DNA from 2 places in the Staphylococcus ursi genome. Region 1 is predicted to be linked to the other one. Evidence: riboswitches for the same ligand, from Rfam matches in the RefSeq annotation. Region 1 holds a riboswitch; the other holds the start of a gene.

Region 1 (8,014 bases):
CGAGTGGACGAATTATTAAGTACATATGCGAAATATAACGAGCAAAAACATCGTGGTATTGCGCAACAATTTGTAGACGAAGCGCACATTGAAACTTATGTCGATCAACGTGTGACACAAGATATTAGTGATGCGATTGAAAGTCTAGAATATGAAATTAACACATTATATACTTCAAATGGTCAGACTCCTTTTGTAACTTTAGGATTTGGTTTGGGTACGGATAAACTCAGCCGTAAAGTTCAAACAGCCATTTTAAAAACACGTATTAAAGGTTTAGGTAAAGATCGAATCACTGCAATTTTTCCTAAACTTGTCTTCTCAATTAAAAAAGGAACGAATCTGTCACCGTCAGATCCTAACTATGACATTAAGCAGCTCGCATTAAAATGTTCGATGAAGCGCATGTATCCAGATATTTTAAATTACGACAAAACCGTAGAATTGTTAGGTGACTTTAAAGCACCTATGGGATGTCGCTCATTTTTACCGGCTTGGCAAAATGAAAAGGGTGAATATGAAAATAGTGGCCGCTGTAATTTAGGTGTCGTTACTTTAAACGTACCACGCATTGCGATTGAATCAGAAGGCGATATTGAACATTTTTGGATTTTATTTGACGAACGCATGCAAGTGCTCCACGATGCTTTAGCTTATCGTATTGAACGTGTCAAGGAGGCAGTGCCAAATAATGCACCAATTTTATACAAACGCGGTGCTTTTAAATATCGTCTTGATGAAAACGATTCGGTGGATGCTTTATTTAATAAGCAACGTGCGACAGTCTCTATGGGTTATATTGGACTTTATGAAGCGGCTACAGTATTTTTCGGACCAAATTGGGAAACAAATCCTGATGCCAAAGCGTTCACACTTGAAATCTTAAAACGCATGCAAGCTTATCAATATAGTTGGACTGAAGCCCATGACATTTGGTTTAGTATTTATAGCACGCCAAGTGAGTCTTTGACAGATCGTTTTTGTCGTTTAGACTATGAGGCGTTTGGTTCGATTCCTGACATTACAGATAAAGGTTATTATCAAAACTCTTTTCATTACGATGTGCGTAAAGACGTGACACCGTTCGAAAAATTAGATTTTGAAAAAGATTATCCGTATTTTGCAAGTGGGGGATACATTCATTATTGTGAATACCCTAAATTAGATCATAATGTGAAAGCGCTTGAAGCAGTGTGGGATTACGCATACAACCGCGTAAGTTATCTAGGTACAAATATTCCAATTGATCGTTGCTATGAATGTGGTTTTGAAGGCGACTTTGAAACGACTGAAAAAGGTTATAGTTGCCCACATTGCGGAAACCATAATCCTGAAACAGTCGATGTTGTTAAACGGACATGCGGTTATTTAGGTAATCCTGTGCAACGTCCTATGATTGAAGGGCGTCATAAAGAAATGTGCGCGCGTGTGAAACATATGAAAGCGAATCCCTCATGATTGCACAAAAAATTAAAAAAGGTGCAGGTTATATCGCTAAAATCGAATACCAAAGCTTCGTCGATGGAGAAGGCGTACGTTGTAGCGTTTATGTTTCAGGATGTCCATTTTTATGTGAAGGTTGCTATAATGTTGCAGCCCAGAACTTTCGATATGGTGAACGGGCAACGGAAACATTGATATCGGAAGTGTTAGATGCGTGTGCGCCGGAATACATTTCAGGATTAAGTATTTTAGGAGGCGAACCTTTTTGTAACTTAGATATCGTTATCCCATTAGTACATGCTTTTCGAGAACGCTACGGCAGCCGGAAATCAATTTGGGTTTGGACAGGCTTTTTATTTGAGTATTTATGGTTTGCACATGATGAACGGACCGCGTTATTAAAACAAGTTGATGTCATTGTAGACGGCATGTTCATTCAAAAATTATATCAACCTAATTTGCCCTATAAAGGGTCATTAAATCAACGTGTCATTGATGTCCATCAATTTATTAAAACCGAGATGATGAGCCAGTCGATTTACATTGAATAAACAGGTTGCGTGTTGATTCCCACAAATATGATTTTTTCAAATTTTTGCAATTTGCAAGAAAATTCGGATTTGTGTATTGACATCGCTAGGAATGTTAGATAGACTTGTTGTATCATTAAAAGCCAATAAAACACCCGCACGGTTATTGCATTGGCCGTTCTATTTGCGCGATACATCTTGCATTTTAACAATTGAATCATACTTATCAAGATTGGTGGAGGGACAGGCCCTTTGAAACCAGGCAACCTATTCAGTTAGGTGCTAATTCCTGCAGGTGATTTTACCTGAGAGATAAGTCTTCTAGTAAAAGTCTATCTTTATCAGGTAGGCTTTTATTTTTTTATTATTAGGGGGAATGTCAAATGACAAGTGATTTTAAATTTGAAACGTTGCAATTGCACTCAGGACAAGAAGTCGACGAAAGTAGCCATTCACGTGCTTTACCGATTTACCAAACGACATCTTTTACTTTTGATGATACGGCACATGCGGCGAATTTATTCGGCTTAGATGAACTTGGAAATATTTATACACGTCTGATGAATCCTACGACGAACGTTCTTGAAACACGTGTGGCTGAACTTGAAGGGGGTGTCGCTGGTGTAGCGGTTGCTTCAGGTATGGCAGCTATCACGTATGCGATTCAAGCTGTCGCGCAGAAGGGTGATCATATCGTAGCAAGTTCTACATTATATGGCGGGACACATACACTTTTCACACATACGTTACCGAAATATGGGATTGATGTCACATTAGTAGATACGAAAGAAGTCAGTCATATAAAAAATGCGCTTCAAGACAATACGAAGGCATTATTTGTAGAAACCATTGGGAATCCAGAAGGCAATATTGAGGATTTCGATGCACTTGTAGCAATTACAAAAGCACAAGGTATACCACTTATTGTTGATAATACATTCGCGACGCCTTATCTTTTTCGTCCGATTGAATATGGGGCGAACATTGTTGTTCACTCTGCGACCAAATTTATTGGTGGGCACGGAACTTCAATGGGTGGTGTCATTGTTGATGCAGGTAACTTTAATTGGGATAATGGCAAGTTTCCAGGATTAAGTGAACCCGATCCGTCTTATCACGGTTTAGTGTTCAGTGAAAAATTTGGAGAAGCCGCACTTGCTTTTAAAATTCGTACAACAATTTTAAGAGATACAGGAGCAGCGATCTCACCGTTCAATGCATTTTTACTAACGCAAGGCTTAGAGACGCTTTCATTACGGTTAGAACGTCATGTGGAAAATGCTGAAAAAGTTGCACAATATCTTGAAAAGCATGACAAAGTCGCATGGGTTAAATATGCTGGCTTACCGACGAGTGAATATTACGACTTGAAAGAGAAGTATTTACCAAAAGGCGCAAGTTCCATCTTTACCTTTGGTGTCAAAGGTGGATACGAAGCCGGCAAAAAATTTATTGAAGGCTTAGAATTATTTTCTTTATTAGCGAATGTAGGAGACGCAAAGTCACTTGTTATTCATCCCGCATCCACGACGCATCAACAATTGACGGAATCAGAACAAACAGCAGCAGGTATTGCCCCTGAGACGATTCGTCTTTCGATCGGCCTTGAGCATATCGATGATATTATTGCGGATTTGGAAAAAGGCTTTGCCAAAATTTAACTTGTAAGCGTCACACAAAATGAAAATAAAGGGAAATTCATGATCCGATAGATTGAAATGAACGCTTTTAAATCGTAAAACATCATATGAAAAATGTAGTTGTTCTATCGGTCATTGTTTTACCTTTCATTAATTAAAAAACACCCCATGAATGTACATCATCGTCTTATCAAGAGAGATGGAGGGACTGGCCCGATGAAATCTCGGCAACAGGAATTAATTCACTGTGCCAATTCCAGTAGCGCAATTGCTAGAAGATAAGTCAACTTTCACTATGCCTTATCTTCCTATTTTTTAGGAGGTAATGTTCATGACACGAAAACAAATTCATTTTAACGGATTCGTCCAAAATTCTCCCTCTCCGCATGCTTCAGGTTTATGGAAACACCCAAAAGATAAAGGAGCGACACACCACAATTTAAAATATTGGACGGATATTGCTCAAACTTTAGAGCGTGGTTTATTTGATGGTATTTTTATTGCTGATGTGTTGGGGACTTATAGTGTTTACAACCAGTCCCATGACGCCGCAGTGAAACATGCCGTTCAACTCCCCGCACACGATCCTATTCCGCTCGTTTCTGCCATTGCAGCGGTAACTGAGCATATTGGTATTGCACCTACTGTCTCTACTACCTATGCACAGCCATATAAATTGGCACGTCAATTATCTACACTCGATCATCTGACCAATGGCCGATTAGGTTGGAATGTTGTAACGTCTTATTTAGAAAGCGAGGCAGTGAACTTAGGCTTAAAAGAGCGCTTGCCTAAAGCGTTGCGTTACAACCGTGCAGACGAATTTTTGCAAGTGAGCTATCAGTTGTGGGAAGACAGTTGGGAAGACGATGCGGTTGTTAAAGCACGTGAGATAGACACGTATGCTGATCCTTCTAAAGTTCATGCGATTCATCATAAAGGTACATTTTTCGATATACCCGGACCGCATCTTGTAGAGCCTTCTCCTCAAAGAACGCCTGTCTTATTTCAAGCAGGTGCCTCCGAAAAAGGCAAAACATTTGCTGCAAAGCATGCAGAGGCTGTGTTTACAAAACATACCTCTATTGAATCGTTGCGAGCGTATGTCACAGACATTCGGACAAGGGCACAACAATTTGGCCGTAATGGAGAAGATATACTTGTTTTTCCAATGGTTTTACCTATTATCGGTGAAACTGAAGCAGAGGCTTATGAAAAATATGAAGCGCTTCAAAATGAAGTCAGCTATGAAGGTTCAGTCGCATTGTTAAGTGGACATACGGGTATTGATTTTTCTCAATATGATCCAGATGAATATATCGAAAATATCGAGACAGAAGCGATGCAAGGCAATCTCAATTTATATACAAAAGACCCACATCGAAAATGGACATTGCGAGAAGCGGTGAAAAACCACGGGCTAGGTAATGGAACGGCTAAATTCATCGGCACACCCAAAAAAATTGCTGATCAATTGGAATTGTGGGCGAATGAAGGCGGTGCGGACGGTTTTAATATTGCACAAGCCTATTCTCCAGGTACATTTGAAGAATTTGTCGACTTAATCATTCCTGAATTACAAAAAAGAGGCATATATCGTACAGAATATGAAGGTGAAACTTTACGTGAAAATATGTTTGGCAAAGGCCATACGAAAGTGAAACCGACACATCCCGCACGAAATAAAAAAGCCAATTTAGTACAGATATAGGGGGATGATTATGAATGATGTTAAAGTGTATACATGGATAGGCTTTATTGTCTTTATGGTGCTTATGATTACGGTAGGCTTTGTCAGTTCTAGAAGGATGAACAGTATTTCAGATTTTGCGACTGGCTTTGGAAGGATTGGACCACGCACGCTAGGGTTGTCTTTTGCGGCGACGTATTTAAGTGCTGCAACCTTTCTAGGTTATCCGGGATGGTCGTATGCGTGGGGGCTTAATAATTTATGGTTGTTTTTAGCGATGTTTATCGGTGGTCCTACAGGTGTTTTAATGGTCGCTAAAAGAGTCAGATCATTAAACACAACACAGCAATCCCTCTCACTACCAGATTGGTTGGGCGATTTTTATGACAGTCCTATATTACGTGTTGGGACGGCTTTGATCTTATTATTTAATATTTTCTATATCGCAAGTCAGCTTGTCGCAGGCGCTTTAATTTTCAAACATTTACTCGGTATGAGTTACTTTTCAAGTTTAATTGTTATCACAGTCATTGTTGTGCTTTATGTTTACGTAGGTGGTGCACTTGCAGATATTTATACAGACGCGATACAAGTGATTATTATGGCAGTAGCTGGAATTGTCATTTTTATCTCTGGCATTGTGCTGTTTTGGAAGGGGAGTATCCATGATACGTTTTCGGGTATTGCGCAAAACTTAAACCATCAAAATCATCACTTAGTCCAAGTTTTTAATCCTGAATCCGTTCACTTTCATTCTTTTACAATGATTATCGGTGCGATTATTATTCAATGGGCTTTTGCGTCAGCACCGCACTTATTTAATAAAATTTTAGGTTTAAAAAGTGAAAAAGATTTAGGCCGCATGATTCGAACTTATATTTTTGTGATGTCACTCTGTTTACTTGTTCTTTTTGGCGGTATTTATAGCCGCGTAGCAATAGGTGGACAAGTCGCAAGTTCAGATTTAGCCTTACTACAATATATAGAATGGGCGTTTCCTGCTGCCATTGTTGCTTTATTCGGTGTCGTTATATTGGCAGCGGCTATGTCAACGACAGATGGTTTGTTTGTGTCTATTTCTACAGTGTTTGCGAATGATTTATTTTTAAAACTGATTGTCAAACAAAAGTGGGTGGATGTTGAAGAACAGAAAGCCAATCGAATTGCTTTTCGTATTAGTCGTGTTTCTGTACCGATTGTAGGGCTTTTATCGTTTTTATTAGTTTTGAAGCCACCGCTTTATATGAGTGACCTCATGTGGATTGGGATTTCGGGTATTGCAGCCGGTACAATGGGCCCTATTTTGCACGCGGTATATGCGAAACGAAAAGCACCCGCCCGTGCAGCAGAACTTTCGATGGTTGTTGGTTTAGTGTCTTATCTTGTCATTTATTTTGGCGGTGTGATTCCAAGTACAATGTCTGCCGGTGCTGTTGCGACTGTTTTTGGCATACTGACCATTACCGTGACTTCTTATGTCATGCATCATCGAGCACGCCAACTCTCTGTAGATAAGGGGGAAGCATAATGTTTGTAAATGAAATGTTATCCATCTGGATTTATGGTTTTATAGGAACATTTGTTGGACTACTTCTTGCATTAAAATGGGGTTACTCAAATCATGATGAAAAGGAGAATGATAATGCCAATCATTAAAATTGACCTGATTAAAGGGAAAGACGAAGCTTATATTAAGGAAGTTTTAGATATCTCATATGAAGTGATGCTAGAAGCCTTTCATGCGCCGGTGGGGGATCGCTATCAAATTGTGACACAACACGAAGCGTATGAGATGCAAATTTTAGATACAGGTTTAGGCGTAGAGCGGACGACGGATGTATTAGTTTTTACGCTTATCTCGCGTCCAAGAACGGAAGAACAAAAAACGATTTTTTATCGCAAATTGGTAGAAAGATTACATCAAAAATTAGGGATTCGAAAAGAAGATGTACTGATTAGCCTTGTAGAAAATACTGATGCGAATTGGAGCTTTTTCAATGGGGAGGCGCAATTCTTGAATGGAGACTTATAATATGACAACAAAAATATCACCTGAAATCTCTCTGCTCTCTTTAGCTGTATTGATTGAGAAAAGAGCGGAGTGGGAAGCATATAAACCGGTCAATACTGCAGCTTATATGATTAAGCAAGAAAAATTAGCAGCCTACAACCAAGCGATCGCTAAATGCCAACAAACACATCCAGACAACACATAGCGATGAACGGTAAAATCTGGTGATTAGAAAAAGATTTTACCGTTCTTTTTTGTGCTAAACCAATATTTATTGTGGTTATCACTGTCTGAGGGCGTTCTAATATCAAATTGCACAATTGTTAAGCAACTCATTAAGTGTATCGAGAAATGTTCGTTATAATGGTGGAAAAAGACGAAAGATGTGTTCAAAATGAAAAAGATAATGATTGTGAATACGAGTTATGACCAATTTGATGGCTTTGATTTATCAACAGGTTTATGGTTGAGCGAACTGGTGCATTTTTATGATGTATTTCAAAATAATCCGAATTACCAATTGGATATATACAATATCAATGGAGGCGAAACACCACTAGATCCCGTGAGTATGAATAAAGTGACGTTAGATCGTTTGACCAAAAAATATTATGAAGATGAAACTTTTATGCGCAAATTACACCATTCACCATCCATCGATGAAGCTGATGTGACACAGTATGGTGCGATTTATTTTACC
Region 2 (8,014 bases), 370 kb from region 1:
AGTTCGACTTTGAAGCGAAAGCACACTGGGACTTAGTAGAATCATTAGAAATGGCAGACTTTGACCGTGCCGCACGTGTATCTGGTGCACGTTTCGTTTATTTAACAAATGACGGTGCTAAATTAGAGCGTGCGTTAATGAACTTTATGATTACGATGCATACGACACAACACGGTTACCGCGAAATGATGGTGCCTCAATTAGTCAATGCTAAAGCGATGTACGGTACAGGACAATTACCTAAATTTGAAGAAGATTTATTTAAAGTAGAAAAAGAAGGCTTATACACAATTCCAACTGCAGAAGTACCTTTGACAAACTACTATAGAGACGAAATTGTACAGCCGGGTGTCTTACCAGCTAAGTTTACAGGTCAATCAGCATGTTTCAGAAGTGAAGCGGGATCAGCAGGCCGTGATACACGTGGTTTAATCCGTCTTCACCAATTCAATAAAGTTGAAATGGTACGTATCGAAAAACCTGAAGATTCATGGGACGCTTTAGAAGAAATGACATCAAATGCAGAAGCGATTCTTGAAGCATTGAACTTACCATACCGTCGCGTGATTTTATGTACAGGCGATATTGGTTTCGGTGCAAGTAAAACATATGACTTAGAAGTATGGTTACCAAGCTACAATGACTACAAAGAAATCAGCTCATGTTCAAACTGTGTAGACTTCCAAGCGCGTCGTGCAAATATCCGTTTCAAACGTGATAAAGATGCCAAACCTGAATACGCACATACGTTAAATGGCTCTGGTTTAGCAGTAGGTCGTACATTTGCGGCGATTGTAGAGAACTATCAAAATGAAGACGGTACGATTACGGTGCCTGAACCGTTAGTGCCATTCATGGGTGGACAAACTGTCATTAAACCTCTATAAGATGAAAATGAAGTTACGAACAATTAAATAAAGGTGAGTTGAAATCAAATCAGGAGCTCGTATTTTTAATATGCGAACTTCTGATTTTTTACGTCTGAAGAGGGCAAGGGAGGGTAAAAAGTAATAAAAGTAAAAAATAAGACATACCTCATCAATTGTTATCTCAATATTATTAAATCTATATAAACTCCTTTATAAAAGTGTTTTTACACGGTAGGTTAGGCTGAGGTACGTATGAGGTAAGACTGACTTGATAGCGTAATGAGATAAGTTGTACTATAATAAGAAAAATTTTCAAGGGGGTGAGTCTCAATGTCTTATACTACATTTAAACAAGGTATCCAAGATTGTCTCCCAACTGTACTAGGATATGCTGGGGTAGGCTTTTCATTTGGAATTGTAAGTGTCACATCAGGATTCAACATTTTAGAAATATTACTGCTCTCTTTACTCGTTTATGCAGGGGCAGCACAATTTATTATTATCGCACTCATTGCCGTACAGACACCGATTTGGGTCATTGTGCTCACTGCAATGATTGTCAATAGTCGTATGTTTTTATTAAGTATGACATTGGCGCCGAATTTCAAACATGATCATTTGATACATAGGGTAGGTGTAGGGTCTTTGTTAACGGATGAAACATTTGCTGTTGCTATCACGCCTTATTCGAAAGGGCACACGATTACATATCAGTGGATGTATGGCTTAAATTTATTGGCCTACTTATTTTGGGCATTGGTCACTGTGCTCGGGGGATTGTTAGGTGATTTCTTCCAACATCCAGAAGTATTTGGCTTAGACTATGCGATTACAGCGATGTTTATCTTTTTAGCAATTTCACAATTTGAGGGCATTACGAAATCGAAGTTACGTGTGTATCTCTACTTAGTTGCAATTGTTATTGTTATGATGTTACTACTCAGTTTGTTTTTGCCTTCATATTTAGCAATTTTACTTGCATCGACTTTAAGTGCGACGATAGGGATGGTGATTGACCGATGAGCATGTACGTATTTTGGACGATCTTTTTAGCAGGACTTGGCACTTTACTCATCAGAATCACCCCTTTTGTCATGATTTCGCGTATGGAACTGTCTGAAAAGGTGCTCAAGTGGCTGACGTTTATTCCGATTACTTTATTTACTGCATTAGTGGTGGATGGATTCATTCAGCAACAAGGAGGTGTGATGGGTTATACATTGAATTGGAACTTTATCATCGCGCTCATTCCGACACTTATCATTGCTTTTTGGACAAGGAGTTTAACGATAACAGTCATTGTCGGTATGGTCAGTGTGGCATTGTTGAGAACTATCGGATTATTCTAACAATCATTTGCATACGTGATAGGTTTGCGGTATGATTAAAGACACAACATAACTTTAATTAAAAATAAGCTTATTAAGAGAAGTTGAGGGATTTGGCCCAGTGACACTTCAGCAACCACTTATCGTTATAAGTACGGTGCTACAACCAACCACGTCATGTGGATGATAAGTTCATTTAAAAACTGACTTACGAACGTTGTATAGCCGTCAAAGGTTGTACAACTTTTTTAATTTTTAGAGGGAGGGCAGACTAAAATGGTGAATTATCACGTGGACACATTAGCATTAGGTGCATTTACGACAGAATCCGGTGAAACGATTGAAAATTTGAAACTTCGGTATGAGTATGTAGGTTATCCTGGCCAACCACTCGTCGTCGTATGTCATGCGTTGACAGGCAACCATCTCACTTATGGTACAGAAGACAATCCAGGGTGGTGGCGAGAGATTATTGATGGGGGGTATATGCCAGTTCATGATTATCAATTTCTAACATTTAATGTGATTGGTAGTCCATTTGGGTCGAGTTCTCGTTTAACAGATCCAAACTTCCCAAAAAAGCTCACAATGCGAGATATTGTGCGTGCCCTTGAGAAAGGCATCGAAGCGTTAGGTCATCAAAAAATCGACATTCTCATCGGTGGCTCATTAGGTGGCATGCAAGTGATGGAGCTCCTCTACAATCAAAAATTCGAAGTGAAAAAGGCTGTCATTTTAGCAGCTACTGAAAAAACGTCTTCTTATAGTCGGGCGTTTAATGAAATTGCGAGACAAGCTATTCATTTAGCAGGAGAAGAAGGGTTAAGTATCGCGCGGCAACTCGGCTTTTTAACGTACCGGTCCTCTAAAAGTTATGATGCGCGCTTCACACCTGATGAAGTAGTGTTATACCAAAAGCATCAAGGCGACAAATTTAAAGAACAGTTTGATTTGCAATGTTATTTAACACTCCTCGATGTATTAGATAGTCATGACATTCACCATGGTAGAGATGATGTCGCAAACGTATTCCAATCATTAGACACGAAAGTACTCACGCTCGGCTTTACAGATGACTTGCTGTATCCAGATGACCAAGTCGCTGCGTTAGGCTGTTATTTCAAATATCACCGCCATTTCTTTGTGCCTGATAATGTAGGTCATGATGGCTTTTTATTGAATTTTAACGATTGGGCACCGTACCTTTATCATTTCCTAAAAGTTTCACGATTTAGACGCTAACTTTAGACGAAAACGTTACCTTTTTGTTATAATTGCGTCAACTAAGAATACTAGACAAGAAGCTATATTTTAGGGATAATAGCTAAAATATAGCTTTTCTAATGTGTTTAAGAAAAGTGACGTTTTGTAATTCAATTGTAAGACGCGTGAAATCATGTGGCGCAAATTGTATTCATATTACAAAGCCTGTAAAATAGAATTTATAGACTATAATAGTTTGGAAGTGGCGTCTTTGTTTTCGAAAATTAATCCTAAAGCAACCCTAATCAGCATTGTGGCGTTGTTAGCGGTGACTTTAGTTATACATGTTATGCCTGGATTAGCAATTATTTTGGCATGCTTTAGTTTAATCCCAGGTATCGTTTTATGGTACCAATCTAAGCATTCGTTTGGCTTAGTCGCACTCATCGCGATAATTCTCTCAACGCTCACAGGCAACGTTTTTGTGATGACATTTTTAATCATTATTTTAGTTTTAAGTATGGTTATTAGTCAGTTATTAGTCCAACGTGCTTCTAAAGAGCGCATCTTATATTCAGTGACATTCGTGGCAAGTGTTTTAACATTAAGTGCGATAATGATTTTACAAACTTTGAAAAAAATCCCGTATGCTGATGACTTATTGCAACCGTATCGTGCAATTGTGCATCAAACTGCAGAGTTAGAAAATTTGGATCAACAAGCACAAGAGATTTTAAACAATTCGCTTCAACAACTCGCAATACAGTTGCCGGGGATGATTGTAGTAGCGATTGCAATTTATGCTATCATCACATTGCTCATCATTTTCCCGATTTTACGTAAGTTCAAAGTGGCAACACCTGTATTTCGCCCACTTTTTTTCTGGCAAATGAAGCGTTCAGTTTTCATTATGTATGCATTGGCATTATTAACAACGATTACAACACAACCTGCCACTACGCCGAATAGCATTGGCATTAATTTCCAAATCGTTTTAGGTTTCTTATTGGTTATTCAAGGTTTAAGTTTTATTCATTTCTTTGCATCTATTAAAAAAATGCCCGGCGCGTTAAAAGTGATTTTAGTGATTGTCGGTGTGCTATTTTATCCAATGACACGCCTTATTGGTTTACTCGATTTGGGATTGAATTTAAAACGTATGATAAAAAATGATAAGAGGTGACAAGATGAATCGTCATTCAATGAAGAAAGCGTTGATCGTACCTTTCTTAGTGATTACCGTTACAGCAATCATCATTGTAGGTCTATCCTTTTTCTTTAATCAGTGGCTTGCGTTTATCGCTGCTATTCTGTTATTTGTCATGCTCATTATCAGTATCTTTATTTTTAGACGTTTCTATCGTTATTTAGATCGTTATTTAGATGATTTGAGTGGCAAAATATCAGTAGGTAGTGATCGTGCAGTTAAGACGATGCCACTAGGTTTAATTGTGTTAAATGAAAATGATCAAATTGAGTGGGTCAACCCTTTCATGTCAGAACGGATTGAAAGGAATGTTATTTCAGATCCGATCAATGAAGTGTACCCGAATATTTTAAAGCAACTCGAAAAAGCGAAAGAAATTGAAATAGCAGATGGTGCTTACGCCTATCGCGTCCGTTATTCAGAAAAAGAACATATTTTGTATTTTATAGATATTACGGAAGAAGCAACCATCCAACAAGCGTACGATGATCAACAGCCGATTATTGCGACACTTTTTTTAGATAACTATGATGAAATTACGCAAAATATGAACGATACGCAACGTTCTGAAATCAACTCGATGGTGACACGTGTCATTAGTCGTTGGGCACAAGAACATAATGTGTATTTCAAGCGTTACAGTTCTGATCAATTTATCGCATACTTGAATCGTCGTATTTTACGTGAATTAGAAGAGACAAAGTTTGATATTTTAAGCCAGCTTCGTGAAAAAAGTGTCGGTTATCGTACACAACTCACTTTAAGTATTGGTGTAGGTGAAGGCTCAGAAAACTTAATTGACTTAGGTGAATTGTCACAATCAGGTCTTGATCTCGCATTAGGCCGTGGTGGTGACCAAGTTGCGATTAAAAATATGAATGGCAACGTACGTTTTTACGGCGGTAAGACTGACCCGATGGAAAAACGTACCCGTGTAAGAGCGCGTGTGATTTCCCATGCATTGAAAGACATTTTGTTAGAAGGCGACAAAGTCATCGTTATGGGACATAAACGTCCAGACTTAGATGCGATTGGTGCGGCGATTGGTGTGACTCGATTTGCGATGATGAACAACTTGGAAGCGTACATCGTGTTAAATGAATCTGACATCGATCCTACATTACGTCGTGTGATGGATGAAATCGATGAAAAACCAGAATTGAAAGAGCGTTTTGTGACGTCCGATGATGCATGGAATATGATGACATCTCGTACAACACTTGTCGTCGTAGATACGCATAAACCGGAAATGGTTATTGATGAGAACATTTTAAATAAAGCCAATCGTAAAGTGGTTATTGATCATCACCGTCGTGGCGAAAGCTTTATTTCAAGTCCGTTACTCGTCTACATGGAGCCATATGCAAGCTCTACCGCAGAACTTGTGACAGAGCTACTCGAGTATCAACCGACTGAACAACGCTTAACACGCTTAGAATCAACTGTAATGTATGCAGGTATCATCGTCGATACACGTAACTTTACATTGCGTACAGGCTCTCGTACATTTGATGCAGCAAGTTATCTCCGTGCGCACGGGGCTGATACAATCTTGACGCAACATTTCTTAAAAGATGATATTGAGACGTATATTAACCGTTCAGAGTTGATTCGTACGGTGAAATTACAAGAGAATGGTATCGCAATCGCACATGGTCCGGATGACAAAATCTACCATCCTGTGACCGTGGCCCAAGCAGCCGATGAATTGTTGAGTCTCGATGGTGTCGAAGCGGCGTATGTCGTTGCGCGTCGTGAAGAAAATCTCGTCGGTATGTCTGCCCGCTCACTCGGCGAATTCAACGTCCAACTCACTATGGAAGCATTGGGCGGTGGCGGTCATCTCACAAACGCTGCAACACAACTAGAGGGCGTGAGTGTTGAAGCGGCTATCGAAAAATTACAACAAGCGATTAATGAACAATTGGATAGGAGTGACGAATCATGAAAGTGATTTTTACACAAGATGTTAAAGGTAAAGGGAAACAAGGTGAAGTTAAAGACGTACCAGTGGGTTATGCGAACAACTTCTTAATCAAAAATGGTTATGCTGTTGAAGCAACACCAGGGAACTTGAAACAATTAGAACAAAAAAATAAACGTATTGAAAAAGACAAACAACAAGAGCTTGAAGATGCGAAAGCGTTGAAAGAGCGTTTAGCAGAGCTTGAAGTTGAAGTCAAAGCGAAATCTGGTGAAGGCGGTAAATTGTTCGGTTCTATTATTACGAAACAAATCGCTGAAGCATTGAAAGCGCAACATGATATTAAGATTGATAAACGTAAAATGGAATTGCCACACGGTATTCATGCGTTAGGTTATACCAATGTGCCTGTGAAGCTTCATAAAGAGGTTGAAGGTACGATTCGTGTGCATACTGTAGAGCAATAATGATAAGGTTGTGAGGAAAGCTGGTGCAGAGGTCACCGGCTTTTTTCATTACACATTTGTAATATCATAGAGAAAAAGAGTTTAAAAGGATTTGATAAGATGGAAAATATAGAAAAAGAGTTAAAAAGATATGTGTGGGTTTATATCATATCCATGATTCCAATGTTTTTCATTATCAATGTTTTACCTAAAGACAATCTTTTTGAAATAATAATGTCTCTTATTATTGTTATGCTATCTTCTATTGGATTATCCACGGTTATTATTTACATCTTATATTAGAGAAAGAAAAGGAAGTAATAAAAATTATGATGAGTATGTTAATTCATGAATCTCAAGACATGTGAGTATAGAAGCGAGATGCATTTGTGAACATGCTTAATCGTGTATTGTGATTCGGTTTAGGTTATTATAGAATATGTTAAGTATATGTCATGAAAGTGAGGAGGTCATTGGCATGGATGAAATGTATGAACATAATCGAATGCCACACAGTCATGAGGCGGAACAATCTGTACTGGGGGCGATTTTTCTCGACCCAGAATTGATGTCGTCCACGCAAGAAATTTTGTTGCCTGAATCATTTTATCGTGGTGCGCATCAGCATATTTTCCGTGCGATGATGGACCTGAATGAAGATGGCAAAGATATTGATATTGTGACTGTTTTGGATCGACTCACACAAGAAGGGGTCGTGAATGAAGCGGGAGGTCCCCAATATCTTGCTGAAATTACATCGAATGTACCGACAACGCGAAATATTCAATACTACACAGACGTGGTGTTCAAAAATGCAGTCAAACGCAAGCTGATTCACACTGCGGATAGTATTGCGAATGATGGCTATAATGATGAATTAGATTTAGATACCGTGCTGAACGATGCAGAACGTCGTATTTTGGAGCTGTCTTCTACGCGTGAGAGTGATGGTTTTAAAGATATTCGTGATGTATTGGGGCAAGTTTACGATAATGCGGAACAATTGGATCAAAATAGTGGTCAAACGCCAGGGATTC

What was found. A riboswitch is a leader RNA that binds a small molecule or an ion and turns the genes downstream of it on or off. The one in region 1 is predicted to bind S-adenosylmethionine.
Region 2: another riboswitch for S-adenosylmethionine. It lies ahead of metX (homoserine O-acetyltransferase MetX); the one in region 1 lies ahead of GZH82_RS01705 (O-acetylhomoserine aminocarboxypropyltransferase/cysteine synthase family protein).

The regions. Positions count from the first base shown of each region.
Region 1 covers NZ_CP048279.1:384,045-392,058, forward strand. The annotation lists gene nrdD (anaerobic ribonucleoside-triphosphate reductase) at 1-1,458, shown strand, start outside; gene nrdG (anaerobic ribonucleoside-triphosphate reductase activating protein) at 1,455-1,994, shown strand; SAM riboswitch class I at 2,194-2,292, shown strand; gene GZH82_RS01705 (O-acetylhomoserine aminocarboxypropyltransferase/cysteine synthase family protein) at 2,357-3,634, shown strand; SAM riboswitch class I at 3,798-3,898, shown strand; gene GZH82_RS01710 (LLM class flavin-dependent oxidoreductase) at 3,945-5,324, shown strand; gene GZH82_RS01715 (sodium:solute symporter family protein) at 5,335-6,831, shown strand; gene GZH82_RS14430 (hypothetical protein) at 6,831-6,959, shown strand; gene GZH82_RS01720 (tautomerase family protein) at 6,946-7,335, shown strand; gene GZH82_RS01725 (hypothetical protein) at 7,337-7,519, shown strand; gene GZH82_RS01730 (type 1 glutamine amidotransferase domain-containing protein) at 7,709-8,014, shown strand, end outside.
Region 2 covers NZ_CP048279.1:13,380-21,393, forward strand. The annotation lists gene serS (serine--tRNA ligase) at 1-887, shown strand, start outside; gene GZH82_RS00055 (AzlC family ABC transporter permease) at 1,200-1,892, shown strand; gene GZH82_RS00060 (AzlD domain-containing protein) at 1,889-2,218, shown strand; SAM riboswitch class I at 2,286-2,390, shown strand; gene metX (homoserine O-acetyltransferase MetX) at 2,474-3,439, shown strand; gene GZH82_RS00070 (DUF2232 domain-containing protein) at 3,750-4,583, shown strand; gene GZH82_RS00075 (DHH family phosphoesterase) at 4,588-6,555, shown strand; gene rplI (50S ribosomal protein L9) at 6,552-6,998, shown strand; gene GZH82_RS14010 (DUF6007 family protein) at 7,152-7,280, shown strand; gene dnaB (replicative DNA helicase) at 7,456-8,014, shown strand, end outside.